Regions from separate parts of the Cytobacillus sp. FSL K6-0265 genome, predicted to be linked through region 4. Evidence: riboswitches for the same ligand, from Rfam matches in the RefSeq annotation. Region 4 holds a riboswitch; each other region holds the start of a gene.
What was found. A riboswitch is a leader RNA that binds a small molecule or an ion and turns the genes downstream of it on or off. The one in region 4 is predicted to bind S-adenosylmethionine.

Region 1 (7,660 bases), 2.3 Mb from region 4:
TTGGAGCTCCATTTGCTTTTGCAATTAATGCCGCTGCACCTGCAGTTGAGCCGAAATCAACACTGCTACTATTAAGAAACTCAAGTGCCTTATTACTTCCTTGACTGAGGACAAACTCAACATCTATCTTATCTTCGGCAAACGCTTCTTCTGCCCAGCCGAATTTCTTCAAAATGACACTTGTTGGGGAATAATACGCATAGTCTAAAACAATTTTTTCTGGCTTTCTTTCTTCTCCACTGCCACCATCAGTGCTTGCCTCACTATCACCGCAAGCACTAATGAATCCAACTGATAAAACGACGATTAAAAAAACGAACCATTTCTTCATTAGATTACTCTCCTCAATCTCGGTTTTAGATTTCACAAGCAAAGGTTACAATAGAACCTCTTAACCTCTGCGCCTCTTTATATGTGCAGCGATTTTGTACCGCTTCAAGTCCAGCTTCTTTTGCTATTTCAACTGCTTTTGGTGAAATGACACCTTCTTGTAGCCAGAACACTTTTGGTTGGATTTCTACTGCCTCTTTCGCAACTTCTATCGCTGCCTCAGGACTTCTAAATACTTGCACAATATCAATGGTATAAGGAATGGATTTTAAATTTGGATATGCCTGTTCACCTAATACTTCTGTTTCCTTTGGATTGACTGGCACAATTTGATAACCTAATCTTTGCATTTTTCTTGCTAAACGGTAACTTGGTCTAGCTGGGTTTCCACTTAAACCAACTACAGCAATCCTTTTTGCTCTTACTAGCTCATTGCTATCCACAGCTTCTTTTAATGAGGATGATTGTAATGCCCAACGAATTACACCTTCATCATTGACTGCTGTCTCCCCTTTTTTTTCTCCCTTGGAAGAAATACCAGTCGCTTCATAGAAGGCTTGATCTAAGTCATTCGTTAAATCTCTAACCGATTCAATCCCAACTGATAAACGTATGAGTTCCTCACTTACACCGCTTTTAATTAAATCTTCTGCGCTTAACTGTTGATGTGTTGTTGAAGCTGGATGAATAATGAGTGACTTTGCATCACCTACATTGGCTACATGAGACCACAATGCAATTGTATCGATTACTTTCTTACCCGCATCTCTGCCACCTTTAATACCGAAGTTCACAATAGAACCGAAACCAGTGTTTAAATATTTTTTCGCTAATTCATGCGCTGGATGCTCTGCTAAACCTGGATATGCGACCCAATCGACAGCTGGATGGTCGTTTAAGAAATGGGCAATCTTCGCTGCATTTTCCGTATGTTTCTCTATTCGTAAATGAAGTGTTTCCAATCCTTGAAGTAAAAGAAATGCACTATGCGGGCTTAATGATGACCCAAAATCGCGTAGCAACTGGACACGAAGCTTTGTACTGAAAGCGAGTGTACCAAACTCATTGGCATAAACAATACCGTTATAACTTGGGTCTGGTTGAGTAAAACCGGGAAACTTATCATGATTCCAATTAAATCGTCCCCCATCAACTACAAGTCCACCTATAGTTGTTCCATGACCACCAATCCATTTTGTTGCCGAATGTATTACAATATCTGCTCCCCATTGGATTGGTTTGCAAAGATAAGGAGAGGCGAAAGTATTATCAATAATAAGAGGAATATCATTTTCATGAGCAATATTTGCAACTGCCTCTACATCTAGGACATGAAGACTTGGGTTACCAATAATCTCTCCATATAAAGCCTTTGTTTTTGGTGTAATCGCTTTACGGTAATTCTCTGGGTCAGAACCATCAACAAAATGAACTTTAATCCCATATTTCGGAAGGGTAATGGCAAAAAGATTATATGTTCCACCATAAAGGTTGGAAGCTGCGACAATCTCATCACCAGCTTGAGCAATATTCATAATTGAAAGAGCAATAGCTGCCATTCCAGATGAAGTCGCTACTGCCGCTACACCATCTTCTAACAACGCAATACGTTTTTCTAATACATCAACGGTTGGATTACCGATTCGTGAATAGATATTTCCCGTCTCATCCAATGAAAATAGACTTTGGGCATGGTCTGTATTATGGAAAACATATGAACTCGTTTGATAGATAGGAACTGCACGAGATCCCGTAGTCGGGTCTGGTGATTGACCTCCATGTAATAAAATCGTCTCGTCATCGTAAGTGTTAAATTGATTCGTCATTATATACTCTCCTCTACTTTTTAGTCGGATGATTAAAATAAATAAACCCCCTCTTCATAAGAAGAGGGGGTTGCCTCATCTTATCTTCCAGACATTTACTGCCTGCAGGATTTAGCACCTTTTCAAGCATTTGCTTGAAGGTTGCCGGACTTCATAGGGCCTGATCCCTCCGTCACTCTCGATAAGAAATATTTTATTTTTTAAAGCGTTAATACTTTAATTACAAATAGAATTATATCCAAAAAACGATTTATCGTCAATATAAAATCTGAATATATTTTATATTCCGATAAAATATTCGCTCTATGACATAAAAAGCCCTTCTACCAAGAAGAGGCAGAAGGGCTTTAAATTAAGAGCTTACCTTCTCCTTATCTTTGGATAGTATCCTCTGAAATTGGCACCATACAAAAGATTGTTGGTTGCCGAGGCTTCACCGGGTCAGTCCCTCCGCCTCTCTGGATAAGAAGTTCCTATTTATTTGTTTAACATCATATACCCATTCATAGGGAATCGTCAATAACATTTTGAAAATTTATTTATTTCCCCCTTGGATAAGTGTCAAAAAATGATACAGTATCTTAGCTGTTAACCCCCATATCACATGACCTTCATAAGTATAAAAAATTTCTTGCATCCTCCGAGTTTGCCATTTATATTTTTCCCCATTAGGAATGAGATGATAAGGGAAGCTACTATTAGGCTCTGGTTTCATCTCAATATAATGAATTGATGGACCCTCTTTCAAAAAATAAGCAAGTGGTACGGTGAAAATTTGATCCACTTCTTCTGGATTTAGCTTAAGATCTCTGATGCTTTCTATTGTGCCTACAAACGGATAAACCACTGTATTATAAGGTGTGACTACATAATCAAGTTCGGAAAAAACAGAGACTTCGCCAATGGGAATACCTAACTCCTCACTCGTCTCTCTTTTTGCCGTCTCAATTAAATCCACATCTTCTTGATCCATCTTCCCTCCAGGAAAACAAATTTCCCCAGGCTGTCTTCTCATAGATAAAGATCGTACTTCAAACAAAATATGTATTTCTCCATCTTTTTCTATTAGGGGAAGAAGAACAGCAAATTTAACCAATGTGGGGCTGCCTAATATATCTGATTGACGATGCTGTATTTCTGATCTTATTTCCTCCAAATCCATGTTAAATACCTCCAAACACACGACTAAAATCTCTATTTCAATTTCTGTAACCTATCAATCATTCCCATTGTACAGACATTTAAATCTAAGCCTATTAACTTCTCATCCTCTGCACTTATTACAACTTCATGCTCTGATAATAAATAATGTTTTACTTGATCCAACAGTTCCGATTGTATGGCTTCTTGCATTTTTATTATGTCATTTCCTTGTTGAAAAACTTCATCTGCAATTGAAGTAAATATAGGTAACCAATAGCGGATTTGTGTATAAACATCCTTTGGTTCAGGGCCTTCACCATAATGCCCAAAAAAGATATGTTGTGGTTGAAGTGATTCGATTTTTTCAACAGATGATAACATCGCCTCTGGATCAAACTGATTAGGAGACGTCGATGGCAGTACTAATGGATAACCTTTTCTTGCTATGCCCGGATAAAATACGCCAATCGTATCGCCAGTAAAAAAGCCATTACTTTTCGAATCATGGATAGAGTAATGGTGCTTTGCATGTCCAGGAGTATCATAAAATGTTAACAAGCGACCACCGATATCCAATGATTGTCCCTCTTCCATCGTGACTAGTCTCTTCTCATCAATTGGCATAATCGGATTAAATAGTTGATCAAATTCATCACCATATACCATTCTAGCACCAGCAATTAATTTACTAGGATCAGCTAAATGCCGTTTACCTCTTGGGTGAACATATACTTTTGCCTTTGGACATTGCTCTAAGAACAAACCGGCTCCACCCGCATGGTCTAAATGTACATGGGTGACAATAATATGCTTGATGTCTTCAAGGTTAATGTTCAATTCTTGCAACCCTTCTATAAGATGGGGAATAGAAGGACTAGCACTTGTTTCAATCACTGTTAATTCTTCAGCACCTAATATATACGCCCCCGTACGCTCAGGTGTTTGTAAATCCATTAAATCAATGAGTTGAATGTCATTTCCTAAATCACGAACTTTGTGCAAAGTAATCCCCTCCATATTGCTCTTTATGAAAATTATGACATAAGTAGATGAAGAGAGCTACTTAATATGCTCAAATTATCATAGTGCCTGGTCACTTGAGCAAAAAAAGAACCACAGCATCAATCGCTGTGATACACCCAAGAAAATACTTTTACTTTGTTCACTTCATTTTCAAAACCTGCCTCCGAAACGCTCGTAAGTAAATTGTGGCACTTCAGAACTTAGTTGCGATTCTTTCAGAACAGGCCATATTAAGCTAACATTTCCTTCTGCTCTTGTTCTTTAAAAAAGCTTTTCATCGCATGAAACACATCAACTTTTTGCTTTAAAATATAATAGCGGAATAAATCATTTTTTATATTTTTGTATGCTGACATAAGAGTGGAATGGCGGTTATATTGGTTTAACTGTATACCCTATATCCAAAATAAAAAGCACAGCGTATGTAAGTAGTGTCCCCACACTCTTACATCGTCCGCCTACTCACGATAGGCAAACATTTGCTGTACCTTTAGATGTATTTTATTACATTCCAGGTCCCATAGCAACGGTTTGTCTGATGATGGCCGTTGCTTTTTTGTATTCAAAGGAGCCAGGGAAATGAAAAACCGTATTGATGTAATTGCACAAGAAGAATCATATAGTAACCTTGCGTCATTTAATGATATAGAACTAATGAACAAGGCAGTACGTAAATATAGAGAACTCATAACTGTGTCTGTTAAGCGAGCTGACGTACAGAAGAGACTAATTGCTTTATTAGAGATTTTAAAACGTCATAGCTGCAAGCAAATTGGCGTGAGCTATATGTCTAAAAATACGATTGCCAAAAAATTAGAATTATCCTATAAGACTGTACAAAGATTAATGAAAAAGTTAGTTGACTTGGGCATGATCCGCCAGGTAGAAATGAAGCGTAAAAAGAACATGTTACAAACTGCTAATGCAGTTATTATTTTGCCTATAAAAGAAGAAGTGACCAACAAGCAACCTGCTAAAAAGTCCAAGAAGTGTCCTACCATTAAAACAACTTCTAGTTCTTTAAAACAACTTATTAATAATACTAAACGTAATAACAGCGTTAAGTTGTCATCTGCAAATTTTATTGCTCATTGGGTACCAAAAAGCTTCGCTGAGTTAACAAGGTACTTTTATTCTGAAGCAAAAGCTATTGAAGAATTTTGGAAAGTAGTTAAACAATGTAATAGAGTAGTAGACCATATGAACGGTTTAAGAGCCTTTACTGAAGATCAAGAGCTTGAAATTGGTGTACAAGCATTTAAGGAATTTGTAATGAAAATAAAGTCTGGTGCAAAAATGATTAAAGGGGAATTTGCTTATTTTAACGGCATTGTTAATAATCTTATGGATAAGCTTTATTTTGATGACGCATTTATGTCTCGTTAAAGGTTAGTATCTCTACTGGCATCTTAGTACATAATTTCTCAAACTCGTGTTTCCGTTGATCACTTAAAGTAAAAATGCTTAATTTAGGCATCAGCCCAAAATGCTTGCCGATTTCTTGCCACATCTCTCGATACTTATTTATCTTTTTACGGTTGTCTTGCATAGACCTGGTGTTATCTATCTCGATTAAATAAACATACCCATTACGGCTAAATACAGCGTCAGGGATAAGTGTTTGCTTGTTAACCACAGTTAATCCTTTTATCTGAATTCCAAAACTATATTCTGGCTCTTGTGATGTCTCAATAATATATTCCCTTTTCCAATCCAGAGGGCAATTAAAATGGACATAAGCCTGGTTGCACAAAAGCATGTGGTCAAACAAGACAGACTTTTTAACTTCCTTATCAGAGCCAATTAAATTACGGCCATCTTTATTGAGATACACTATTTTTTGATTAGAGCGTACAACATGAAGATACTCTTCTAACTGATTAATTAACCTACAGGTATGACGATATGATCCAGGTTGTAATATATCATGAAGTTGCTTAACTGTTACTGCACCTAATTTATCAATTGTCATCAGAATCTTTTCTTGCTTGTTGAAGTTCATGCAGAAAACCTCCTATTTGTATGTCATTGATATAAGGGCATTGAATCTCATGTGATTGGGCTAATTTATAAATGGCCCTGCCTGGTATCGGTTCTAATTCTTCAGCGCCTTTTTCATCAAGGATTACACGACTACCTACCATATCTGGCATCCGAAACGCAACACGTGCCATCATGTTCATTTTTATGCTCATGCTGACTGATTCCTTTGAAGGGTATTGAGTGGCCAAGATTAATCGAAAGCCTAATCCCCCACCAATACGTGCAATTTCACTGAGATATATTTGTGCGAGTTCGGCATGCTTTTTAAATTCTTTAGGTACTAATTTGGGTGAAAGTTCTGCTGATTCATCCACAATAATAAATGTACGTTCTTTAATTGGTGTCTCAGCGACATTAGTCCAGTTATTCTTTAAATAGCGTTCTTCCTCTAATTTGATAAGTTTATAAACATGATCCAGCACCTTACATGAGTCAATTAAACTAGTTGCCACAGTCTTAACTTGTGGAAGGTTGCGGTATTTGTAAAACTCTAATCCTCCTTTTAAATCCAATATAATTATTTTCACTCTGTCAGGATTCCCAAGTATTAATGACGAAAAAATGCTTTTCAAAAATATTGTTTTTCCCATCCTAGTTGCCCCACCTACTAGCAAATGCGGATAATGGTCAAAATGGTGATAGATCACTTTTCGTTTTTTTCCTATTGGCACGAGCCATGAATTTTCATATAAATTCTTTTTATCATATGTCCAGTTGGATAGAGTTTTGTATGGGATTAGTGCTGCTGCAGTCACAAGGACTGGCGGAATAAACCACTCTAACATTAGGTCACTCTCCTATTCAGTGTCATTGTCACTCACTTTGTCATCGGGTCTCCTGGTCAGTGACATGTCATTTTTTTATTTATCAATGTTTCATAGTTAATTTTTCTTGTCATTTGTAGAGCAACTAAGAATACTTATCGTATTCTTCCTCTTCCTCGTTTCTCTCGTTGAGGCTCAAATAAAAATTGCCCACAAGTGCTTCAATAGATAGAGCATTCCCCCGTATTTAGTCACCTCTAATGCCAAGTTAATTGCTGTTTGATTAATCTTAATACCGTAACCCTCCATAATTGTTACCCCTACCAAGCTACCTCCAGCTACTCCAATCGCTACTAACCCAAATGTCACCGGGTCCATTTGTCATCACCCTTTCGTCAGTGTCTAGTACAGTGTATGGGCCACTGCCTAAAAACTTGCCTGTCTATTAACATTTTTGATAACTTTTTTTATCATTTTAATTAACAGGAGTTAACAAAAAGGTGTAGAATCAGTATCTTAAAGAAGGTGAAT
Region 2 (7,660 bases), 2.6 Mb from region 4:
TTACGTGGTGTTAGTCTCCTTGGGGTTGATTCCGTTTTCTGTCCAATGGAAACGAGGGAAGAAGCCTGGGCACTATTAGCAGAAGAAAGTGATAAACTTCCGTTTGATCAGTTTATTTTTCAAGAAGTTTCATTGAATGAAGTGGAGCATGCCTTGCCGTTGCTTTTAAAAGGAGAAACGAGAGGCAGAGTGCTTGTACATATATAGTCTCCGCTCATAATAACTGATAAAAAGACGGCCTAATTTCCGAAAAGAATGGAGCGAAAGACATGCAGTTGAAAAGTAATCGTCTCGTCATTCGTTCATATATGTATGAAGATTATGAAGCTTGGATAGCGGGATTAAAGAACCGTCTAGTATCGCAATCACGTCATGATGAAGGCCGCCCGCATGATTTATCTGCTTATACCAAAGATAAATTCAAGAAGAAAATCGAGCAATGGAACAAGCAAGAGGATGATTGGCAATTATTTGAGCTGGGTATATTCAGAGAAAATGATGGTGCACATATAGGAAAAATAGAAATGTATCGAACACAGAGGAATGGCAAGGAGTTAGTACTACTTGGATATGCGATTCACAATCAATATTGGCGAAAAGGATATGGAAAAGAAAGTGTAATAACGATTATTCCTTTTATTTTTCAATATTTACAACCTGAAAGAATAGAATTACATATTGATAGTGATAACCTCGCTTCCATTCATTTAGCAGAATCTATTGGTTTTAATTATGAAGAAAAACAGTCTCAATTCTCATTTGATAGTGGAGAATGGAGCGAATTTTTTATCTATTATTTAGAGAAATAAGAAGAGGCTCCGCTTATTAAGGGGAGCCTTTCTAATATTAAGCGTTCAATTTTTCTTTCTCGTAAACAGGTACCCAACCTTCTGGTGTAACAAAGAGGCGAATAGCAACAACTTTTCGATCATCAGCTAAGGTGAAATAGTGACGTGTGTTTACGGGTACAGAAATTAAATCACCTGGATCTAAATGGACTTCAAAAAACGATTCATCTTTTCCTTGGATAATAAAGACCCCATGCCCACTTACGATAAAGCGGACTTCATCATCTGTATGGTGATGCTCTCTTTGAAAGTTAATTAATAATTCATCCAAATTTGGCGTACTGTCTGAAAGTGAAATTACATCTGCAGCTTTGTAGCCGCGGTTTTCAGAAATGGTTTTGATTTCAGTTGAAAATGCATCTAGTATGGCTTGCTTTTCATCATCAGACAAGTCGTATTTTTCGTGTAATGTCACTTCTAATTGTTCGATGTTCCAATTTTCATAGATGACTTCTTGTGCAGTTAAAAATGTAGCTACCTCTTGTTGATCAGTAATCACTTTTTCTTCGTTTTTAAATTTAATAATTGCCATGTAAAACGCCTCCTTTTAATTGAATAAGAGATAATTTATATTGAAATAAAAATTCGCAAGCTTCTAATAATTTTTTTGCTTCGAATCCATTGACTCCCCAAACAGTAATCCCATGGTTATGAATTAAGACTGCCCCTTTCTCTTTACTGACGTAAGCAGAAAAGTGGGCCGCTAATGTAGGAATATCCGCATCATTGCGAATGATCGGGATGGTGAGTATATCATCTTCTCCCCATAATCCAAATGCTTTAATTAACTCTTGATGCTGAAAGGTTACTGCCCCTTCCTGATAGAAAAGCTCAGAAATAACATTATTAGCGACTGTATGCACATGTAGACTTGCGCCTGCAGGTGTTTTCTTATAGATTTCACAATGTAATAAAGTTTCGGCTGAAGGTTTAGCTGACGTGCTTTCTAGAGGCCTTCCTTCTAAGTCTACTAATAAAAAATCATTGGCTGTTCGCTTTCTTTTATCAAGTCCGCTTGAAGTGACTAAAAAGCTGTTTTCATCTACGCGAATGGATAAATTACCACTAGTACCCATAAACCAATCTCTAGCTGCTAATTCATCTTTAATATCAGCTAATGTATCCCACTTTGTTTCATACGTTGTCATGATTTCGCACCAACTAGTTCATCGAGGTATTCAATACAATCATGGAAGGTTTCAAAAGGTGTATAAGAAATACCAGTGTCTTCACATTTTTGAATTAAGAAATCTCTAGCAAGGACGGCATCAGCTATTTTGGCTGCTTCAAAGTCTGTAATCGAATCACCAATAAGAATATTAAAGTGTTCAGGAGATGAGTGTTGTCTAATAATGGTTGGTTTACAACAGCCACAACCTTTGGAAGAACATAATTCGTCACACTGATGTGGATAGTGAATATCTATCGTTTCTAAAGCAAAGCTTGCATGATTGCAAAATACTTTCGTAAACGGCCCATAAGGCTCAAGTACTGGTTCTAAAAAAAAGTCAATCCCACCACTGACAATATAAAGAGGGATATCGTTTTCATGTGTATATCTAACAAAAGCGGAAAATCCTTCACGAATTTCAGCGCTATTTAATACAAAATTGATAATCTCTTCTTTTTTACTTGTTGGTAAAAGAGAAAAGAGGTTTTTTACACCTTCTTGGATAGAAATATTTTGAGCTAAAATATCTTCCTTGATCTGTTTTGCTTCAATAGGACCGAAATGCTCCATAATCTTTACAATGTTATCGTTATTAGTAATTGTTCCATCAAAATCACAAAAAATCATTGGTTTTGTCATCTTTACGACGTACCTCCCCATTTTGCTAATGCTGCTTCCAATTCTTTCGTTTTTGTTGCACGATGAGTATTTTGTTGTATAGCGTGATCAATGGCCTGCCTAAATGCTCTCACGCCCGCAGCTGCTCCTTCAGGATGACCATGAACTCCTCCGCCCGCATTAATAATGCAATCATTGCCAAAGTCTTGATAAAGCAATGGAACTAAACCTGGATGAATGCCTGCTGAAGGTACCGGGAATGCCTGATTCAAGCCATTTTCTTCGGTTAACTGTCTAGCGATGGCTAAAGTTTTTTCTTTTTCCATGGCAACAGAACCATATGGAGAAGGAAATAAAGAAAAATCTGCACCTGCTAGGCGAGTAAGTTTACCGAGTAATAAGTCAGGAGCGACACCATAGAAGTTTGAAGAAATATAGGCTCCACTATAAGCAGGATGTGCCATGATAGGTAACTGCACTTCACTGTTTTCAGCTAATGATTGGAGCATATCTAGTCCGTAAGTGTGGACATTGAATAATAATGCATCCGCCCCTAATTCGGTCGCCTTTTTTGCTTTATCTAGTAAATCAATTGTTCTCCCAGATAAATTGACTGCATATTGTGTTCTTTTTCCAGTCTTTTCATAGACTTCATCTAGTATTTCTTTACCTGCGATAATTCTATCTTCTAAAGAGATGTTGACATCAAAAAGAATTTCATCATCTTTTACAATATCAACGCCTCCCATGGCCTGGTCTCTTAACTGTTCTCTTAAAAAGTGAATATCCCTGCCGATGATGCCTTTAAATATACTCATAAGTAATGGGCGATCTTGTATATTTAGTTTCGATCTTATATTTTTTATACCGAATTTTGGTCCTGAAAAACGGGAAAGATCTTTCTTATCAAATTCCAGGTTTAATAATTTTACTTCACCATCTAGAGATAATTTACCAAAAACGGTTGTTAGGATAGCTGGAATATCAAATGTGAAATTATATGTAGGATAGGCGATACTCATTTCGCACCTTACTTCACCGAAACGATTGGGATGTTCATCGTTATAAAATTCTTGTAGTGCAGTGACTCTGCCTTTATGTTTTAGTAATTGTTTTTGCTCAAGTAATGGTAACGCTGTCCAAGATCCTATCGTTAAGCCTAAAGCGATATCCTCTGCTTTCTTCTCTAATGAACCGGGTCTTGCGTATACTTGATAAGTTGCAATGACATCTCCCATATGAGAACCCTCCCTGATGATTTCGAATGGATATTGACAATAAAAAACCCTCTTCTTAATTAATAAGAAGAGGGTTAGTTCGCAGTTGATAGAACCTTCTCCTTATCTGTCAGCATGATTGCTGCAAGAATTAGCACCGTGTTCATTTAGAATCGGTTGCCGGGCTTCATCGGGCTCGTCCCTCCGCCTGCTCTTGATAAGAAAATTTATGTTTATCGTTTTAAATTTTTGCACAATTGTATTATGTCACCAGGTGTTTTATCTGTCAACAGAGAATTTTTTACGTAATATGACAAAATTCTTTTATGCTTAAAAAGATGAAAAATTTTAAAAAAAGATTGACACTTTTTTATAATCGGTGCTAGTATGTGCTCAAGATATTTCAAAAAAATGAATCTTTTATACTCTTATCAAGAGCAGGTGGAGGGAAATATGGCCCGATGAAACCCAGCAACCGACCGTAATATCGTTGTGAAACGAGGCGCAGCTAGAGATGTCTGCGCCCAATGTAAGGCACGGTGCTAATTCCATTCAGAATTTATTCTGGAAAGATGAGAGGCAAAATCGTAATGACGAATGCCTCTTTCTGTACTGGAAAGGGGCATTTTTGTTTCTGTAGTGACAAAGCAGGTCCGACTACATCTCTTTATGTAGTCACCCCTGTTTTGTGCAGCAGAGTACTAATGAAATAAGGGGGAAGAGAGATGGCTGTTTTAGAGAATATAGGGTATCGCGCTTTAACAGAGGAATCTGCATGTGAATACGTAAAGAGTTTAAATCTGTTCTTACCGGATGAAAAAATGACGGTGGAAGAGATTGGTGATGGTAATTTGAATTATGTTTTCCGTATTGCTTCTAATCGTAAAAGTGTAATTATTAAGCAAGCACTCCCCTATGCAAAAGTAGTGGGAGAAAGCTGGCCGCTAACACTTAAACGAGCAAAACTGGAGGCAGAAGTGCTTAAGAAGCATGGTGAAGCAGTTCCTCACCTTGTCCCAGCAGTACTAGCAACAGATGAAGAACTTGCATTAACTGTAATGGAGGACCTTTCGCATTTGACAATTGTAAGAGAGGGATTGATTCAAGGGAATCATTATCCGAAGTTATCAGCTGATATTGGTGAGTACTTAGCAAAGACATTGTTTTTAACTTCAGATTTTGCTCTTCATCCGTTTGAGAAAAAGAAATTGGTTGCTAAATTTTCAAATCCTGAACTATGTAAAATCACTGAGGATTTAGTATTCACCGATCCATTTTTTGATGTGGAAACGAATGATTTTGAAGCTGGGTTGGCTGAAAGTGTTCAGCAATTATGGGCTAATGACAAGTTGAAACTCGAAGTAGCAAAAATAAAATATGCTTTTCTCACTGAAGCAGAGAGCTTACTACATGGTGACCTACATACGGGAAGTATTTTTGCGAGTAAGTACGAGACGAAAGTCATTGATCCTGAGTTCGGCTTTTATGGTCCGATTGGATTTGATGTCGGTCAATATATTGCCCATCTAATTTTCCAAGTACTTGTACGAAACGAAAACGATAGAATGGTTATTCGCCAACAGATTGAAGAGGTATGGGATGTGTTTTCTTATCATTTTTCAGAAGCTTGGCAAAATTCTGTTGTTCATCCTTTTACTAAAGTACCAGGCGCGCTAGAATCTTTTCTAGCTAAAGTATTTAAAGATGCAATCGGAGTAGTGGGATGTGAATTAATACGAAGAACAATCGGACTGTCGCATGTGAAGGATCTTGATGGGATAGAAGATAGTTCAATTAGATTAGATGTGAAGCAGGCAACAATACAATTAGGCTCATCCTTGATAATTAATCGCGAAAACATAGTAACAATCTCGCAACTTCTTAAGGAACTTGAGGTGTATACACCATGAGTATACCAACACCCATTGAATGGCAAGAAGGTAGATTGAAAATTCTAGATCAAACGTTATTACCGCATCAAACAAGTTGGATAGAACTCGAAACCATTGAAGATGTCTTTGAGGCGATTATTCAGTTGAAAGTGCGAGGAGCGCCAGCTATTGGAATCACTGCTGCTTATGGTTTAGCGATTGCTGCAAAAAAATACGAAGGTGTCGACATCGAAACTTTCCATCTTAGAATTCATGAAGATTATCTTTATCTTGCGGGTTCTAGGCCGACAGCCGTTAATTTGTTCTGGGCTTTGGATCGAATGATGAAAGGAATAGAAACTCTTTATTCAACAGAAGAGGCGATTCTCAGTTTAGAGCAAGAAGCAAAGCGAATCCATCAAGAAGACGAAGAGATTTGTCGGCAAATTGGCGAAAATGCACTCAGTCTCTTGAATGGAAAGAAAAAAGTATTAACGATTTGCAATGCGGGGACGATTGCTACAGGGAAATACGGTACAGCGCTGGCACCGTTTCATTTAGGTAATGAAAGAGGCGTTGACTTTCAAGTATACGCTTGTGAAACGAGACCGGTTCTACAGGGGGCGCGCCTAACGGCATGGGAACTTCAACAGTCCAATGTGGACGTGACGGTCATAACTGATAATATGGCTGCTCATACGATAGCAACAAAGGGGATTGAAGCGATTATAGTCGGGGCCGATCGCATTGCCAGGAATGGAGATACAGCAAATAAAATCGGGACATGGCAACTAGCTATTTTAGCAAACTATTTTCAGATTCCTTTCTATGTAGCTGCACCATTGTCAACATTTGACTTCTCTATTGCATCAGGGGCAGATATTCCGATTGAGGAGAGGTTGGCGGAAGAGGTGACTCATATCGGTCCATACCAGGTTACACCAGAAGGAACGAAAGTATTTAATCCGGCGTTTGATGTGACAACTGCTAATTTAATTACTGCAATCATTACAGAAAAAGGCATTTTTGCAGCAGATCAAAGCAAACTGGCACTATTGAATAAAACAGAAGAGGGAGTTAAGGTATGAAGAACAATCGAATAGGATTAGCGTTTTTTATTATTTTTATTTTAATTTTGGCAGGCTGTCAGCCAAAAGGAAGCAGCTCAAATAGTGAAGCAACTGCATCAACTAAAGAACATCCCTTGGCTAATAAAAAAATCGCACTGATTATGCAAATTAATTTAGGGACATTTTCCGCCCAATATATTGAAGGGGTAAAAGAGCAGGTAGAAAAGTTTGGTGGAACCGTTCAAGTATTTACTTCGGAAGGTGACTTAGCAAAAATGGCTTCTAATTTAGATGCAGCGATTAATCAAAAATTTGATGGGATATTAATCGATCATGGAACGAAGGAAGCGTTAACACAAGGGGTAGAAAAAGCGGTTGCGCAAGATATACCTGTAGTCGTCTTTGATGCTGACATTGCTGTGAAAGATGTCACTGTACTTCAACAAGGCGATGAAGAAATGGCGAAGTTGACATTAACCAAGCTTGCAGAAGATGCAGGAGGGAAAGCGAATATTGTTAAGATTTGGGTAGCTGGATTTGCACCGATGGAAAGAAGACAAATAGCGTATGAACAATTTTTAAAAGAGAATGCAGATATTAAGGAAGTAGCCGCATTTGGTGCTGCGACCGACAATACAGCATTAGATACGCAAGCACAAATGGAAGCAATTTTAAAACAATATCCAAATGAAGGTGAAATTACATCCGTTTGGGCAGCATGGGACGAGTTTGCTAAAGGAGCTGTCAGAGCGCTAGAGCAAGCAGGTAGAGAAGATATTAAAGTCTACGGAATTGATATGAGTGACGAAGATCTGCAACTGATACAAAAAGAAAACAGTTCATGGGAAGCCACAGCTGCCGTTGA
Region 3 (7,660 bases), 2.2 Mb from region 4:
GAAAACCCTTTAACAACTAACGAATAAATTGTTGTTAAAGGGTTTTTAAAACAATTAGTTTCCTTGGAAATTCGGCTTTCTTTTCTCTGCAAAGGCCTGTAATGCTTCCACTCTATCTTTTGTAGGTAGTAACACTTCATAAGCTTTTCTTTCTATATGTAATCCTGTATGTAAGTCGGTATTCATTCCTTGTTTTACAGCAAACTTTGCTTGTTTAAGTGCAATTGGACCGTTATTAAGCATTTTACGTGCAAATTGTATGACTGTATCTAACAATGTATCTTTATTACACACCTCATTTACGATACCGTATTGCTCTGCTTCTATCGCTGTTAACCTCTTCGCTGTGAGTATTAATTCCATTGCTTTTGTTTCACCAATTAATCGAGGAAGCCTTTGCGTTCCTCCTGCTCCAGGAATTATCGCTAGACCGGTTTCTGTTAAGCCTACTTTAGCTGCATCCGCCGCAAACCTAAAATCACAACATAGCGCAAGCTCTAAGCCGCCACCAAACGCAAAGCCATTAATAGCTGCAATCGTCGGCTGAGGTAACTCTGCAATCATATTAAAAACATCACCCATTTTATAAAGGTTTCGCCGTACTTCCTCATCGGTAAGATTTCTTCTTTCTTTAAGATCTGCACCCACACTAAATGCACGATTGCCTGTCCCAGTTAAAATAACCACTCTCACCTCTGGATTTGCTCGAACATTTTCTACTTGCTGTTGTAATGCAATTAACGTTTCGTAATTAAATGCGTTTAACGCATCAGGACGATTTAATTTTATTGTAGCAATATAATCAGTGATATCTAATTGAATATGTTCCATCCTCTGACTCCTTTTCTCTTATAAAATGTTCATAACAATATTCGCCACTAAAGCATGAAAACCCTTTCAAATATAAAACAAAGACATTCACCTATAAAATTTTATAAGAATAAACTAGCCTTCCTGTGAGGGAAAGCTAGTTATCATCTTTATAAACTTTTTATATAGTTATCTACGACTTTGTTAAAGGCATCGGTTTCCTCTAGAAAAGGGCAATGGCAACTATTATCAAATATATGCAACTTTGCATTTGGTAAAGCATTTAAAAGATGCTTGCCTGCCGCTACTGGTATCAACTTTTCCTCCTTACCAAAGCAAAGAAGTGTGGGAATGTCGTAATCGGGTAAGGTGCTGCGATAATCAACGACTGATTGATCAAACAGAATGGCACTTGCTACGGAAGCAGGTAATCTTGTCGTTTCTTCAAGCATCCAATCTAACTCGCTCGGACTTAATTCTTTTTTAAACATGAGTGGAATAAATCCTTTTAAAAAGTTTTTTTGGTCTCTTTGCACTTCTCTCATAAAACTAGTTAAAGTCTCCATATCAAAGGCACCTATTGGGAAATCAGGCCATTTAAAATCGGAGGCAAGTTCGTCTACAATTACTGTCGATTTAATATGTTTATCACCAAATTGCTTTAAGTACTCCCATATGACAAATGCCCCCATCGACCAGCCAACAAGGGTAACATTCTCTAGTTGTAAATAGGTAATAAATTGTCTAATATCTTCGGCATATTGTGCAATGGTATGACCATGATGGACTTTCTCTGATTGCCCATGTCCTCTTAAATCTGGGATTAACACACGATAATCACTCTTGAAGTATTCTATCTGCTTCTCAAAGAATCGCCCACTCATCCATACACCATGAATAAAAATGACCGCTTCACCATTACCTACATCTTCAAAATAAAGACTTGTACCGTCACTTAATTTCATTGTTGTCACATCATCAACCCCCATTTTGGTTATAAAAAATTACAATTGATTAATATAATCTATGCCTTTACCCATAAAAGTAGTGGTAAAACAATCGCTGAAATTTATCGTCTTTGAAGCCATTATGCAACTCTATCTATAAAAAAACAATTGATAACGAATCAAATTACAGTTTTTTTAGTTTTTTCAAATAATTAAAAGAGAGACTGGGATATAACAAAATGAGCTAACCTCAAAAAAGAACAATAACAATGATGATCTTAAAACATCATTTGCAAAAAAAGTCCGTTCCAATGCGCTCACGTACTCTCGCTTTCCCTCTATTTCTCGCAGGAGTCGAGTGTCTTCCGCTCCTTTCACTATTCTTTTCATATAAGGGTTCAAATCACACAAAAAAAACCGAATGATTAGATGGATACTCCTAATCATTCGGATAAATCATTAACTAGAATACTTATGTCCCAACCTCAATGAGTATTTTCTAGTTATTTTAGTTGTAATTCCTTCATAGACAATAATGAATACAGACGCTTTAATTCTTTATCTAATCTTTCCTTTACATGATTTTCGACAAAAAATTGATGATCTTCTGTTCTTTCAATCTCTTTATCTAAAACATATACACCCTGAAGGATTGTTTCTGCTCCTAAACTGGATATAACTGGTTTCAATGCATAATCAATCATTAGTAAATGTCCGAACGATCCTCCTATCACAAGCGGTAGGACAGATTTTTCAATGAAGCCTTTTTGAGGTAATAAATCCAAATAGGCTTTTAGTACACCGGTATAAGACGCTTTAAATACAGGTGTTAAAATAATAACAGCATCTGCTTTTTCTACTTTTTCATTCGCTTCGATAATTGCTGGGCTATCAAATTTTGCATGAATTAAATCCTCAGCAGGTAACTCCCTTACTCTAATTTGCTCATATGACACGCCCTTTTTATTTAAAAACGCTATCGCTTCTTGCTCTAATCCGTTTAAACGGGAGTTATTTGATGTGCTTCCTGATATTATTACTACATTTGTCATCTTCTGACGCCTCCTATTTTGTCACTGTCAACTTACTAAATTTTTTACCATAATGATGTGCTGGCAAATGATCATACCCAAATAAATTCTTTCTAAAAGTACCTTCTTCATACTCTCTCCTTACGAGCCCTCTATCTTGTAGGATTGGAATCACATGCTCAACAAACTCTTCGAATGTACCTGGAGTGACAGCATATGCAACATTAAACCCGTCAACTCCTGTCTCTTCTTTCCACCCTTCTAATTGATCAGCAACAGATTGGGCTGTACCAACAGCCACTTGGCCCATCCCGCCAACACCAACAAATTTAGCAATGTCATCGACGGTCCAATTCTTTGTAGAATCAATATTCGTAAATGTTTCAACGATTGACTGAATGGCGTCATTTTTAACATACTCAATCGGTTGATTTGCTTTATACTCAGAGAAGTCGATACCACTCCAACCCCCAAATAACGCTAATGCCCCTTCATAACTCGCATGGTTTTGATAGTCTTCATACTTCGCTCTAGCATCTTCCGCTGTTTCACCGATAATAGGCGTGACGAGAGAAAGGATCTTTACCTCACTTGGGTCTCTCCCCTCCGCTCTTACTGCTTCCCTAATTTTATTGACTAATACTTTACCGGCTTCTTTCGTAGGCACACTTATAAAGACCAACTCTGCGTGCTTGGCAGCAAACTTTCTCCCTCTTGTAGATGCACCCGCTTGAAAAATAACTGGTGTCCTTTGGGGAGAAGGTTCACATAGATGTGCACCTGGCACCTTGAAATATTTCCCTTCATGGTTAATATCATGAACTTTGCTTGGATCTGTAAAGAGCCCTTTTTCCTTGTCTAAAACCACTGCGTCGTCTTCCCAGCTTTGTTCCCACAGTTTATATGTAACATCTAAATATTCATCAGCTATCTCATAACGTTCATCATGGCTGATTTGCTGATCTAGTCCAATATTTAGTGCAGCACTATTTAAATAAGAAGTGACAATATTCCAGCCTATTCTTCCTTTAGTTAAATGATCGAGCGTAGACATCCTCCTTGCAAATACATAGGGATGTTCGAAACTAGTTGAAACCGTTAGACCAAACCCTAAATGTTTTGTTACTTGCGCCATTATAGGGACAACGAAAGCAGGATCATTAACTGGCACTTGAACTCCTTGTTTAACCGCCGCATCTCTTGAATTTTGATAAACATCATATGTCCCAAGCACATCTGCTAGGAAAATGGCATCAAAACGTCCCTTTTCTAATACTTGAGCCAAATGTGTCCAATAAGATATGTCTTTATAAGTAGAAGATTGATCATCCTTATGTGTCCATAATCCTGGTGATTGATGTCCAGCGCAGTTCATATCAAAAGCATTGAGGTACATTCTGTTTGACGTCATTTTTTCATTCTCCTTTAGTTATGATATTTTATAAAAAACTCATCAAGTGCTTTACTTAAACCACCCTTGCCAAATTTGATTCTCGTTTGATTGTTTCGATTTTCAATTTGATTCGAGGCAAAATCTAAAAACGCGATTATGAACAGCCTCCTAACAATAATTGAGTGTAACCCTTTTTCATAAAGAGACTGTTCAACCGTATGGAAGATTCCTTTATTAATATTAAAAGATTGACAACACCATCTAATAAAATGAAAATCAGGTAGATTCAAGTACATGCAGCCCGATAGGTTTTTAGCTACATTCGGTGTTCGATTACTAATTTTTAACTGCATGTAACTCACTCCTTTTTCTATTCCATTATTTTTTATTTTGTTGTTTCTTTTTCAAAGCAAATCGTTTCTTCTCGGTAATGTCAATTTGGGTAATATCTCCTTCATGAACAGTGATGGTGACACAACCATATTCGAGGTCCTTTAATGTTGTGAGAATGGTATGAATTTTATCTTTATCAATTTGTTTTTCCATAAAATTCTCCTTTACGAGACTTATTTTAGTCTTTTTACAATCTCTTCTATTTCTGAAAGTGTTAACTGTTCCAATTCATGTCGCTTGAAGTTTATCTCATCCATAGTGAGCATAAGGTTGATTAAGGTTTGTTTTCTCTTTGCTATCGCTTTTTGTAAAAACTTAGCCAACCTCTTTGCCCCCCCATTCCGTGTTCTTTTTTTCTTTATTCATCGTATCTAGAAATTCGGTTGTATCCTCGATAATTTTGGATTGATCAAAATCCATGGATGCTACATGGTATGAGTTGTAAAGAACGCGAAGCCATTTATGATCTGTTTGGATTTCTATAAAAATACGATCTGTATTCTCTGGAGGTACAACATGATCATGAATAGATTTAAAGCATAATATTGGGCAATGAACATGAGATAAACTTTTTCTTGCATCACTCATTACCTTTTGTAAAGAATGGACTGCTTTTACTGGAATATTATCGTAAGTAATTTCATGTATAGTCGGATTTTTGATATCTGGGCTACCTTCTTCAATATAGAGTTTCTCATCGTAATATCTTAAATGCTCGTAATCTGGTAATGTCAAAGCAGTATTAATCAGGATCAGTCCATCCAACTCGCCATATTTCTTAGCTAACAACAACGCTAATGCACCGCCCATAGATTGACCTAAACAATAGACTTGTTTGCACGTCTCTTTCAATTGCTTATAAGCAGTAACAACATCATTGAACCAATCCTCATAACCAAATAACTCTAAATCTCTGCTTTTTGTTCCATGACCCGTGAGCCTTGGCGCATGAACAGTAAAGCCCCTATCTGCAAGTTCCGCACCCAAGTATTCTATGCTCTGTGGTGTGCCAACAAAGCCATGGATGAGAAGAATTCCAATGTCCCCACCTTCATAATAAAAAGAATCTGCACCTGGTATAACAGTTGATTCTACTCTCTTCATTGTTTCGTCCTCCTTTATATCGCAATATTTTGGTGGACAATGGTTGACTACCATTGCCGATTTTCCCGTTGATGTTTATCTAGCTGCACTACTGCCTTTGGAGGTCCAATCAGCAACATTAATTCCAACTTAACAAATAGGTTTAATCAGTTTAAAAGCAACATTTGTATAGAGGAGATCATCCCTTGGTGATTAAATCATGCAATATAAAAAACCTCTTCCGACAAGAAGAGGTTAAAGTTCCGTTCTTTATCTCTCCTTATCTTTCAAGCTACAGCTTGCTGGAATTGGCACAGTGCAATAAATTGCCTGTTGCCGAGGCTTCAAAGGGCCAGTCCCTCCACCTCTCTGGATAAGAAAAATCATATTAAATTTTATATCATTCACTCTATAATATCTATCAATATTTGTCAATTACTTTTTTAAAAATTAAGATGATTTACTCATTCCCCCATCCATTTTGGCTGATGAAAACCTTTAAAGTTTTCTTCAATTACTTTTGCAAATTCTTCAGACTCTATGGCTTCAATAATATCCTTTGCCATTTGAGAGTCTTTATCTTCTTTTCGTACAACAATCCTATTTTGGATTTCCTCAGGGATTTGATCACGATAAATTGCCGTTGTTAAATCTAATCCTGCAGCAACTGCAAAATTACCATTAACAGCAGCAAGATCAACTGATTCAAGAGATCGTGGCAGTTGGGCTGCATCTACTTCATGAAATTTTAATTTTTTCGGGTTAGATAAGACATCATTTACTGTTGCATTGACAGGGTTTATTTCCTCTTTCAATTCTATTAAACCAGCATCACGCGCAACAGTTAAACCCCTTGCTAAGTTTGTAGGATCATTAGCAATAGCCATCGTGCTGCCATCCTTCACTTCTTCAAGGGAGCTGAATTTTTCTGAATAAATACCAATTGGCGCTGTAGGAACAGAAATAATATCTACTAAATCCATCCCTTTTTCGGTATTAAAATTCTCTAAGTACACTTTATGCTGAAATAAATTACCATCTAAATCCCCACTATCTAAAGCAATATTCGGTTGAACATAATCATTAAATTCCTTCACTTCTACTTTGTACCCTTTTTCCTCAAGCAGTGGTGCTACACCTTGCTCAAGCATATCACTATAAGGAACTGTCGCCCCTAAGACCAACTCTTTCTTTTCTTCCCCAGATGAACCTGAAGCCCCACATGCACTTAAAACAGCGCAACAAGTCAGAACAAAGTATAGTAACCAAACTTTTTTCAATATCTTCACCTCTTATTTTAATTGTTTATTTTTTCACCTTTGCGATATTTACTTCCTGGATGACCACTTGGTAAAAGAGGCGAGCCATGAGGAAAAAGCTTCTCTCTTAACGTGCCCTCTTTATATTCCTTTTTATATAAACCACGTTGTTGTAGAACCGGAATAACAAGCTCAATAAAATCCTCCAAATCTGATGGTGTTACTAAATGATTTAAATTAAAACCATCAACACCAGAGGCTTCAAACTGATATTGAATCTGGTCTGCTACTTCTGTTGGATTGCCGATAATTATGTTGTCTCTATCTAATCCTTCTAATTTAGAAATCGCTTCTTTAATCGATAGCTTTTTCTTTGCATCTTTCGTTAATGAAGCCGCTTTATAATGCCCATGCTCTGTAGCTTTAAATTCAAATGGGTTATCTAACTCATCCTGTGTATATTGTGCAACATTATAACCGCTTGCGCCCCCAAACTGTGCTTTCGCTGCATCCGCACTCCATAATCGGTTGTATTCAGCAAATTTTTCTTCCGCTTCTTCAGTTGTTTTACCTACAATGACTGTTAGAAAAGTAAATATTTTAATATCTTCCGGATTTCTGCCATATTCAGCCGCTTGTTTTCGAATGTCCTCTGTATAATGTCTTACTCTTTCAGGAGTGGGTCCACCTACAAATACACATTCCGCATGCTTTGCTGCAAAAGCACGCCCTTTAGGAGACGTA
Region 4 (7,660 bases):
CCCTCTTCTTTGTGAAGAGGGGTTTTGGTCGTCTTTTCTTTCCAATTAAAAAAGAGGAGAGATGTAAAATGGCAGAAAAAGAAAAGCAATTGCGATTTGAAACAATTGGTGTGCATGGTGGGCTAAAACCTGATCCAGTAACAGGGGCAAGAGCGGTGCCAATCTATCAAAATAATGCTTATCAATTCGAAAATACAGAGCATGCACAAGACTTATTTGGCCTAAAAGAAACAGGATATATTTATTCTCGTATTCATAACCCAACGGTTACTGTGTTTGAAGAAAGAGTAGCATTGTTGGAAGGGGGAACAGGTGCATTAGCATTAGCAAGTGGTCAAGCAGCCATTTACTTAGCTCTTCTTAATATTGTTCAAGCGGGCGATGAAATTGTAGCTGCCTCTAATTTATATGGAGGTACATATAATTTATTTACAGTCACTTTACCAAAGTTCGGCATCTATGTCAGGCTTATAGATATTAATAATGAAGAGGAACTACGAGCAGCAATCAATGAAAAGACACGAGCTGTATTTGCTGAAACCATTGGTAATCCGAGTTTACAAGTACTAGATATTGAAGCTGTTGCAAATATCGCCCATGAAAATGGTGTACCGTTAGTGGTTGATAACACATTTGCAACTCCTTATCTGTGTCGACCAATTGAGCATGGCGCAGACATTGTTGTTCATTCTGCAACGAAATGGTTACTTGGGAATGGGACGACAATGGGAGGAGTCATTGTTGACGGTGGTAAATTTGATTGGAATTCAGAGAAGTATCCAGGATTAAGTCAGCCAGATTCGAGTTATAATGATTTAGTATATAGTGAGGCACTTGGTCCTGTCGCGTATATTACAAAAGCGAGAGTGCAACTTCTAAGAGATTTAGGACCAGCCTTAAGTGCCCAAAGTGCTTTTCAATTCACTTTAGGTTTAGAAACGTTAACCGTTCGAATGAAAGAACATATTGCGAATACGAAGAAAATTGTGCAATATTTAAATAATCACCCTGCTGTTAATTGGGTACTTTATCCGGGCGATGAAAACCATCCTAATAAAGAATTAGCAGATAAATATTTAGCTAAAGGGGCAGGGGCAGTTGTCGTTTTTGGCATATCGGGTGGCCGAGAAGCAGGTGCTAAGGTTATTAATTCGGTTGAGCTCTTCGCGCATGTAGCGAATGTAGGTGATGCAAAAAGTCTTATTATACATCCAGCGAGCACAACACATCAACAACTTAATCAAGAGGGGTTAAAACAAGCTGGTGTACCTGAAGACTTAATTCGATTATCAATTGGAATTGAGAACGTAGAAGATTTAATCGATGATCTTGAATCTGCTATTGAAGCGGCAACGGGTATTGCTTCATTAAATATAAGGGCCTAACATCTATTATTTCACATTTGACATCTTCTTCAATGACATGATACTATTACACAGGTACACAAAAAATTCAATATATTCATAGATTGCTCTTATTTAGAGAGGTGGAGGGAAGTGCCCTTTGAAGCCCGGCAACCGTCATTTAATTGAAATGGTGCCAATTCACTCAAAGCTGTAGCTTTGAAAGATGAGAGAAAGGAATTTTCATAACAAGCCTTTCTGCTCACAAGCAGAAAGGCTTTTTTTAAAACTATGGATAGGCTATCAATGTGTTTGTTTTCTGGATTGAAGAGGTGAAGAAAGATGATTTCAATTAAAGATGTAAAAAAGATTTTCTCAACGAAAAATGGGAAAGTAAATGCAGTAGACAATGTTAACCTCGAAATTAACGAGGGTGAAATATTCGGTGTAATCGGATACAGTGGTGCCGGTAAAAGTACATTGATCCGTATGTTAAATGGTCTTGAAATCCCGACTGAAGGCGTTGTATCTGTAGCAGGGAATGAAGTTTCTCGCATAAAAGGTGCTAGCTTAAGAAAGGCTAGACAAGAAATCAGCATGATTTTTCAACATTTTAATTTATTGTGGTCACGAACAGTAAGAGAAAACATTGCGTTTCCATTAGAAATTGCTGGTGTACCTAAGAAAGAGCGACTAGAGAGAGTGAATGAGCTAATTAAATTGGTCGGTCTAGATGGTCGAGAGGATGCCTATCCTTCACAATTAAGTGGTGGACAAAAACAGCGAGTAGGCATTGCTAGAGCACTTGCCAATAATCCTAAAGTACTGTTATGTGATGAGGCGACAAGTGCTCTAGATCCGCAAACAACTGATAGTATTCTCGACTTACTTGTTGATATTAATGAACGTTTAGGGTTAACTATTGTGTTAATTACGCATGAAATGCATGTCATTCGCAAGATTTGCCACCGTGTGGCTGTCATGGAAGGTGGAAGAATTGTTGAAATTGGCGAAGTGCTAGATGTGTTCCAAAAGCCAAAAGAACCTATTACGAAGCGATTTGTTCAACAAGTGACCGAACCGGAAGAAACGAAGGAAACGATTACACATTTACTAAATGCTTATCCAAATGGTCAAATTGTTCAACTTGGTTTTGTAGGTGGATCAGCGGAACAACCGTTAATCACAAACTTAATTCGCCACTACAATGTAACAGTGAATGTATTACAAGGAAAGATATCCCAAACACAAAGTGGCTCTTACGGTACCTTATTTATTCATATAGATGGAGAGTCGGATGAGGTTACCCGCGCGATTGAATATATTCATTCGCAGAAGGTTGGCGTGGAGGTGATTTCCCATGCTTAATGAATGGCTACCAAATGTGGATTGGGAAAGAATGTGGGAAGCAACAAAAGAAACTTTATATATGACAAGTATTTCTGTTGTAGCCACATTTATTTTAGGAATTATTCTTGGACTACTCTTGTTCTTAACTTCTAAAGGTAATATATGGCAAAATCAGTTTGTTAATAAGATCATTGCGGCATTCGTCAATGTCTTTCGATCCATTCCGTTCTTAATCTTAATTGTGTTACTCATCCCTTTCACAAAAATGATATTAGGAACAATGATTGGAGAAAATGCAGCCTTGCCAGCACTCATAATTGGTGCAGCACCTTTCTATGCAAGAATGGTCGAAATTGGCTTACGTGAGATTGATAAAGGAGTCATTGAAGCCTCTAAATCGATGGGTGCCAAAACAAGTACGATTATATGGAAAGTACTCATTCCTGAATCTATGCCAGCGCTTGTTTCGGGGATTACTGTTACAGCGATTGCGCTAGTCGGATATACGGCGATGGCAGGTGTCATAGGTGCAGGTGGATTAGGGAACCTTGCCTACTTAGAAGGTTTCCAAAGAAGTAGATATGACGTTGTATGGATTGCAACGATTATCATTTTAATTATCGTGTTTATCATCCAAATGATTGGTGATTTGATTACTTCCAAACTAGACAAACGATAGGAGAGCTAAAAAATGAAAAAATGGTTATCTGTTTTAATGATTGCGGCTGTTACTTTATTTATTGCTGCTTGTGGTTCTTCAGATGAAGGTAACGAAGGATCTGATGAAGGAACAAAAACATTAAAAATTGGGGCATCTAATGTACCGCATGCTGAAATCCTAAATGAAGCAAAACCATTATTAGAAGAAAAAGGAATTGAGTTGGATATCACAACGTTCCAAGATTATATTGTACCGAACCAAGCGTTAGAGGGTGGCGATATTGATGCGAACTACTTCCAACACATCCCTTATTTAGAATCGCAAATGGCAGAAAACGGTTATGATTTTGTGAATGCTGGTGGCGTTCATATTGAACCAATTGGTGTTTATTCACAAGAATATGATAGCTTAGATGATCTTCCAGAAGGAGCAACCATTATTATGAGCAGCTCTGTTCCTGACCATGGTCGTATTTTGACTATGTTAGAAAAGGAAGGTTTGATTACACTAAAAGCTGATGTCGATAAAACAACAGCGACAATTGATGATATTGAGGAAAATACGAAAAATATAAAGTTTGATACGGAGTATGAAGCAGCACTTCTTCCACAAATATATAATAATGGTGAAGGTGACGCCGTTCTTATTAACTCTAACTATGCGATTGATGCTGGCTTAAATCCAGTAGAAGATGCAATTGCACTTGAAGAAAGTGATTCTCCATATGTGAATGTTATCGCAGTTAAAGCTGGGGATGAAGACAAAGAAGAAATAAAAGCATTACTAGAAGTATTACACTCTGAAGAAATCCAAAGTTTCATTGAAGAACAATATGAAGGTGCAGTTGTACCTGTAACTGAATAATCGATATTTATCGAAGAAGTCTACATAGTTGTAGGCTTCTTTTTTTAGTAAGGTAATGGAAAAAATACATTGCACTGAGTCAATTGATTCAAATAAAGGTTAATGGCTATTGGAGAAACAAGTAGTGTGGATAATTTGTATTAAGACAAATAATCAAGTTTACAAGCTTTTCCCCCATGATCGGGTTTGCGCGAACATCAAGGTTTACGAAAAATAGCTAAATAAATAGGGATTGTTCGTACATCGAGAGTGAAAATGCCAAAGGTAGCGGAACAAAAGTGAATTGCTCGTACATCAAGAGTGAAAAACCTAAAGATAGCGGAACAAAATGGATTTGCACGTGCATCAAGAGTAAAAAAACCAGAGATACCAGAACAAAGTCTATTAGCTCGTATAAGAAGATAATAATTCTCTGTATATTGCTTAATCTCACAAAGGTGGCCTGAACTGTTGATTAGAGGTATTTTGCGCAGACAAAATAATCATTTCTAACTTGTGTATGAGTAAAGGTGAATATTTGTAAGGAATGACCCATTAATTTATGAATAAAGGAGGTGGATAAAACGAATCACGGTAAATTCAGAAAAAAAGCGTATTTTCATGTTTTATCGTGTTTGAGTGGGGTACGCTTATAGTGTAGTATTTTTATTGTAATCATTATAACGCTTTAAACGGCGAAAATTTGAAAGGATTGATTCATTATTAGTCAGCTACAGCTGAATTACACGAGCGAAATGGAAAAAGCCATGCACGGAGCATACGGAGTAGGATATGAAACGTATTGCCAAAGTCAGGATGTAAGGATGCGCGTAGAAAAACAGCGTGAAAGAGATTACTTAAAAAGTCAAAGAATTGTTGCCGATATCGAACGTAAAGCACATGCTTAAATAAAGAGAGGAGCTGTCAGATAGACGGCTCTTTTTGTATATAATAAAGTGACATGAGGTTTAATTTCGTCAATGATTAGGAAGCGTGAAACCTTATATATATATATATATCGGGAATCTGACTTCTCTTTTGCTTGTAAACAAGATGATTATGATGATTTTAATTTGGACATAAATGCAAGTAGAGAAGAATATACCAACAAGTGATATATAAATAGAAGAAAAATGAGTTTTTTTCACTAAATTTAGTGTAGAATAATGTAGGGTGATAGGTTTACAACATATACATAGTGGAAATATCGTCTAATATGTGCAAAGAGTTGATATCACATTTAATTTGTTATAAGATTGTAATGAGAATAAAGTGAGAATTAAACTAGAAATGAGATTTGACTTAACAGGGCAAATCTTTTTTATTACGGAGGTATAAACATGGCATCTACATTAACAATTAAAGACCTTCATGTTGAAATTGAAGGAAAAGAGATTTTAAAAGGTGTTAACCTTGAGATAAAGGGTGGAGAAATCCACGCAATTATGGGTCCTAACGGAACAGGTAAATCAACATTATCTTCCGCAATTATGGGACATCCGAAATATGAAGTAACAAAAGGAAGTATTATTTTAGACGGTGAAGATGTACTAGAAATGGAAGTAGATGAACGCGCGCGTGCAGGTCTATTCCTTGCAATGCAGTACCCAAGTGAAATCAGTGGCGTAACTAATGCCGATTTTCTACGTTCAGCAATTAATAGCCGTCGCGAAGAAGGCGAAGAGATTTCTCTAATGAAATTCATTCGTAAAATGGATAAAAACATGGAGTATCTTGAAATGGATACAGATATGGCCCAACGTTACTTAAACGAAGGCTTCTCTGGTGGGGAGAAAAAGCGTAATGAAATCCTACAAATGATGATGATTGAGCCTAAGATTGCGATCCTTGATGAAATTGATTCTGGATTAGATATCGATGCATTGAAAGTCGTTTCTAAAGGGATTAACGAAATGCGCGGTGAGGAATTTGGTTGCTTAATTATTACTCACTACCAACGTCTATTAAACTACATCACACCTGATCACGTGCATGTAATGATGCAAGGTCGTGTTGTAAAGTCTGGTGGACCAGAATTAGCACAAAGACTAGAAGCTGAAGGTTATGACTGGATTAAAAAAGAATTAGGTATCGAAGACGAATCAGTTGAGCAAGAAGCGTAAGAGTTAGGAGGATCACTATGTCAACAGAAATAAAGTTACCATTTGATAAAGAATACGTACATTCTTTTTCAAAAGATATGGGCGAGCCTGCATGGATGACAGAACTCCGTGTAAACGCACTGGAGAAAGCTGAAGATCTTCCAATGCCTAAGCCTGATAAAACAAATATTTCAAAATGGAATTTCACTCAATTTGATAAGCATATCGTGGGGAGTGAAGATTACTCTTCATTAACAGACTTGCCAGAAGAAGTAAGAAGCTTAATCAATTTAGAATCAGCTGACCAAAATTTATATATACAGCGTAATAACCGTCCGGCATATATCTCTTTATCAAAGACAGTTCTTGATCAAGGTGTTATTTTCACTGACATCTTTACTGCTGCTAGAGAGCACGGAGATCTATTACAAAAATATTATATGACAGATGGGGTAAAGGTTGACGAACATAAGTTAACAGCTTTACATGCTGCATTGATGAATGGTGGCGCATTTGTCTATATTCCTAAAAATGTTGAAATCACAGAGCCATTACACTCTGTATTTATTCATGACGATCAAGAGGCAAACCTATTCAATCATGTATTATTGGTTGCTGAAGATAATAGTTCTGTAACTTATGTAGAAAACTACATTTCAACAATGGAAGAAAGCAAAGGCATCTTTAACATCATTTCAGAAGTTGTTGCTAATACAAATGCGAAAGTAACTTATGGAGCGGTAGACACTTTATCTGCTGGAACTACTGTTTATGTGAATCGTCGTGGAGTTGCTGGCAGAGATGCACGTATTGAATGGGCATTGGGCTTAATGAATGATGGCGATACAGTATCTGATAATAAAACGAATTTAATCGGTGATGGTTCATACGGAGATATGAAAACAGTCGTTGTAGGTCGCGGGAAACAAACGCAAAACTTTACAACAAACATCGTACACTTTGGTAAAGCATCTGAAGGTTACATCTTAAAACATGGTGTAATGAAGGATGCAGCTACTTCCATCTTTAATGGAATCGGTAAAATTGAGCACGGTGCGACAAAGGCGAATGCAGAACAAGAATCTCGTGTATTAATGCTAAGTGAAAAAGCACGTGGAGATGCCAACCCAATTTTATTGATTGATGAAGATGATGTAACAGCCGGTCACGCAGCTTCTGTTGGTCGTGTCGATCCGTTACAATTATATTATTTGATGAGTCGGGGTATTTCACAAAAAGAAGCAGAACGCCTTGTTATTCATGGCTTCCTTGCGCCAGTAGTTAATGCGCTTCCTATCGAAGGGGTTAAAAAGCAATTAACAGCTGTGATTGAAGGGAAAGTTCAATAATGAATGCAAAAG

Region 1: linked by a shared signal. The riboswitch ahead of MHH73_RS07170 (PLP-dependent aspartate aminotransferase family protein) and the one ahead of MHH73_RS18630 (methionine ABC transporter ATP-binding protein) in region 4 are both predicted to bind S-adenosylmethionine.
Region 2: linked by a shared signal. The riboswitch ahead of MHH73_RS05500 (2,3-diketo-5-methylthiopentyl-1-phosphate enolase) and the one ahead of MHH73_RS18630 (methionine ABC transporter ATP-binding protein) in region 4 are both predicted to bind S-adenosylmethionine.
Region 3: linked by a shared signal. The riboswitch ahead of MHH73_RS07630 (alpha/beta hydrolase) and the one ahead of MHH73_RS18630 (methionine ABC transporter ATP-binding protein) in region 4 are both predicted to bind S-adenosylmethionine.

The regions. Positions count from the first base shown of each region.
Region 1 is NZ_JBBOPE010000001.1:1,372,263-1,379,922, reverse strand. Features, by position in the region: gene MHH73_RS07175 (aliphatic sulfonate ABC transporter substrate-binding protein) at 1-331, opposite strand, end outside; gene MHH73_RS07170 (PLP-dependent aspartate aminotransferase family protein) at 357-2,156, opposite strand; SAM riboswitch class I at 2,234-2,344, opposite strand; SAM riboswitch class I at 2,525-2,625, opposite strand; gene MHH73_RS07165 (NUDIX hydrolase) at 2,692-3,318, opposite strand; gene MHH73_RS07160 (MBL fold metallo-hydrolase) at 3,351-4,301, opposite strand; partial or broken gene MHH73_RS07155 (sporulation protein YhbH) at 4,553-4,711, opposite strand; gene MHH73_RS07150 (helix-turn-helix domain-containing protein) at 4,902-5,708, shown strand; gene MHH73_RS07145 (replication-relaxation family protein) at 5,695-6,324, opposite strand; gene MHH73_RS07140 (FtsK/SpoIIIE domain-containing protein) at 6,284-7,150, opposite strand; gene MHH73_RS07135 (hypothetical protein) at 7,325-7,507, opposite strand.
Region 2 is NZ_JBBOPE010000001.1:1,059,495-1,067,154, forward strand. Features, by position in the region: gene MHH73_RS05475 (acrylyl-CoA reductase family protein) at 1-207, shown strand, start outside; gene MHH73_RS05480 (GNAT family N-acetyltransferase) at 270-809, shown strand; gene MHH73_RS05485 (1,2-dihydroxy-3-keto-5-methylthiopentene dioxygenase) at 847-1,380, opposite strand; gene MHH73_RS05490 (methylthioribulose 1-phosphate dehydratase) at 1,367-1,996, opposite strand; gene MHH73_RS05495 (2-hydroxy-3-keto-5-methylthiopentenyl-1-phosphate phosphatase) at 1,993-2,658, opposite strand; gene MHH73_RS05500 (2,3-diketo-5-methylthiopentyl-1-phosphate enolase) at 2,661-3,875, opposite strand; SAM riboswitch class I at 3,975-4,078, opposite strand; SAM riboswitch class I at 4,280-4,433, shown strand; gene mtnK (S-methyl-5-thioribose kinase) at 4,580-5,764, shown strand; gene mtnA (S-methyl-5-thioribose-1-phosphate isomerase) at 5,761-6,813, shown strand; gene MHH73_RS05515 (sugar ABC transporter substrate-binding protein) at 6,810-7,660, shown strand, end outside.
Region 3 is NZ_JBBOPE010000001.1:1,472,443-1,480,102, reverse strand. Features, by position in the region: gene MHH73_RS07665 (enoyl-CoA hydratase-related protein) at 55-831, opposite strand; gene MHH73_RS07660 (alpha/beta fold hydrolase) at 981-1,784, opposite strand; gene ssuE (NADPH-dependent FMN reductase) at 2,261-2,809, opposite strand; gene MHH73_RS07650 (LLM class flavin-dependent oxidoreductase) at 2,823-4,199, opposite strand; gene MHH73_RS07645 (hypothetical protein) at 4,214-4,534, opposite strand; gene MHH73_RS07640 (YezD family protein) at 4,560-4,727, opposite strand; gene MHH73_RS07635 (hypothetical protein) at 4,748-4,897, opposite strand; gene MHH73_RS07630 (alpha/beta hydrolase) at 4,890-5,678, opposite strand; SAM riboswitch class I at 5,935-6,037, opposite strand; gene MHH73_RS07625 (MetQ/NlpA family ABC transporter substrate-binding protein) at 6,122-6,946, opposite strand; gene MHH73_RS07620 (LLM class flavin-dependent oxidoreductase) at 6,955-7,660, opposite strand, start outside.
Region 4 is NZ_JBBOPE010000001.1:3,676,189-3,683,848, reverse strand. Features, by position in the region: gene MHH73_RS18635 (O-acetylhomoserine aminocarboxypropyltransferase/cysteine synthase family protein) at 69-1,385, shown strand; SAM riboswitch class I at 1,472-1,576, shown strand; gene MHH73_RS18630 (methionine ABC transporter ATP-binding protein) at 1,686-2,711, shown strand; gene MHH73_RS18625 (methionine ABC transporter permease) at 2,704-3,372, shown strand; gene MHH73_RS18620 (MetQ/NlpA family ABC transporter substrate-binding protein) at 3,385-4,218, shown strand; gene MHH73_RS18615 (hypothetical protein) at 4,965-5,105, shown strand; gene sufC (Fe-S cluster assembly ATPase SufC) at 5,538-6,320, shown strand; gene sufD (Fe-S cluster assembly protein SufD) at 6,338-7,648, shown strand; gene MHH73_RS18600 (cysteine desulfurase) at 7,648-7,660, shown strand, end outside.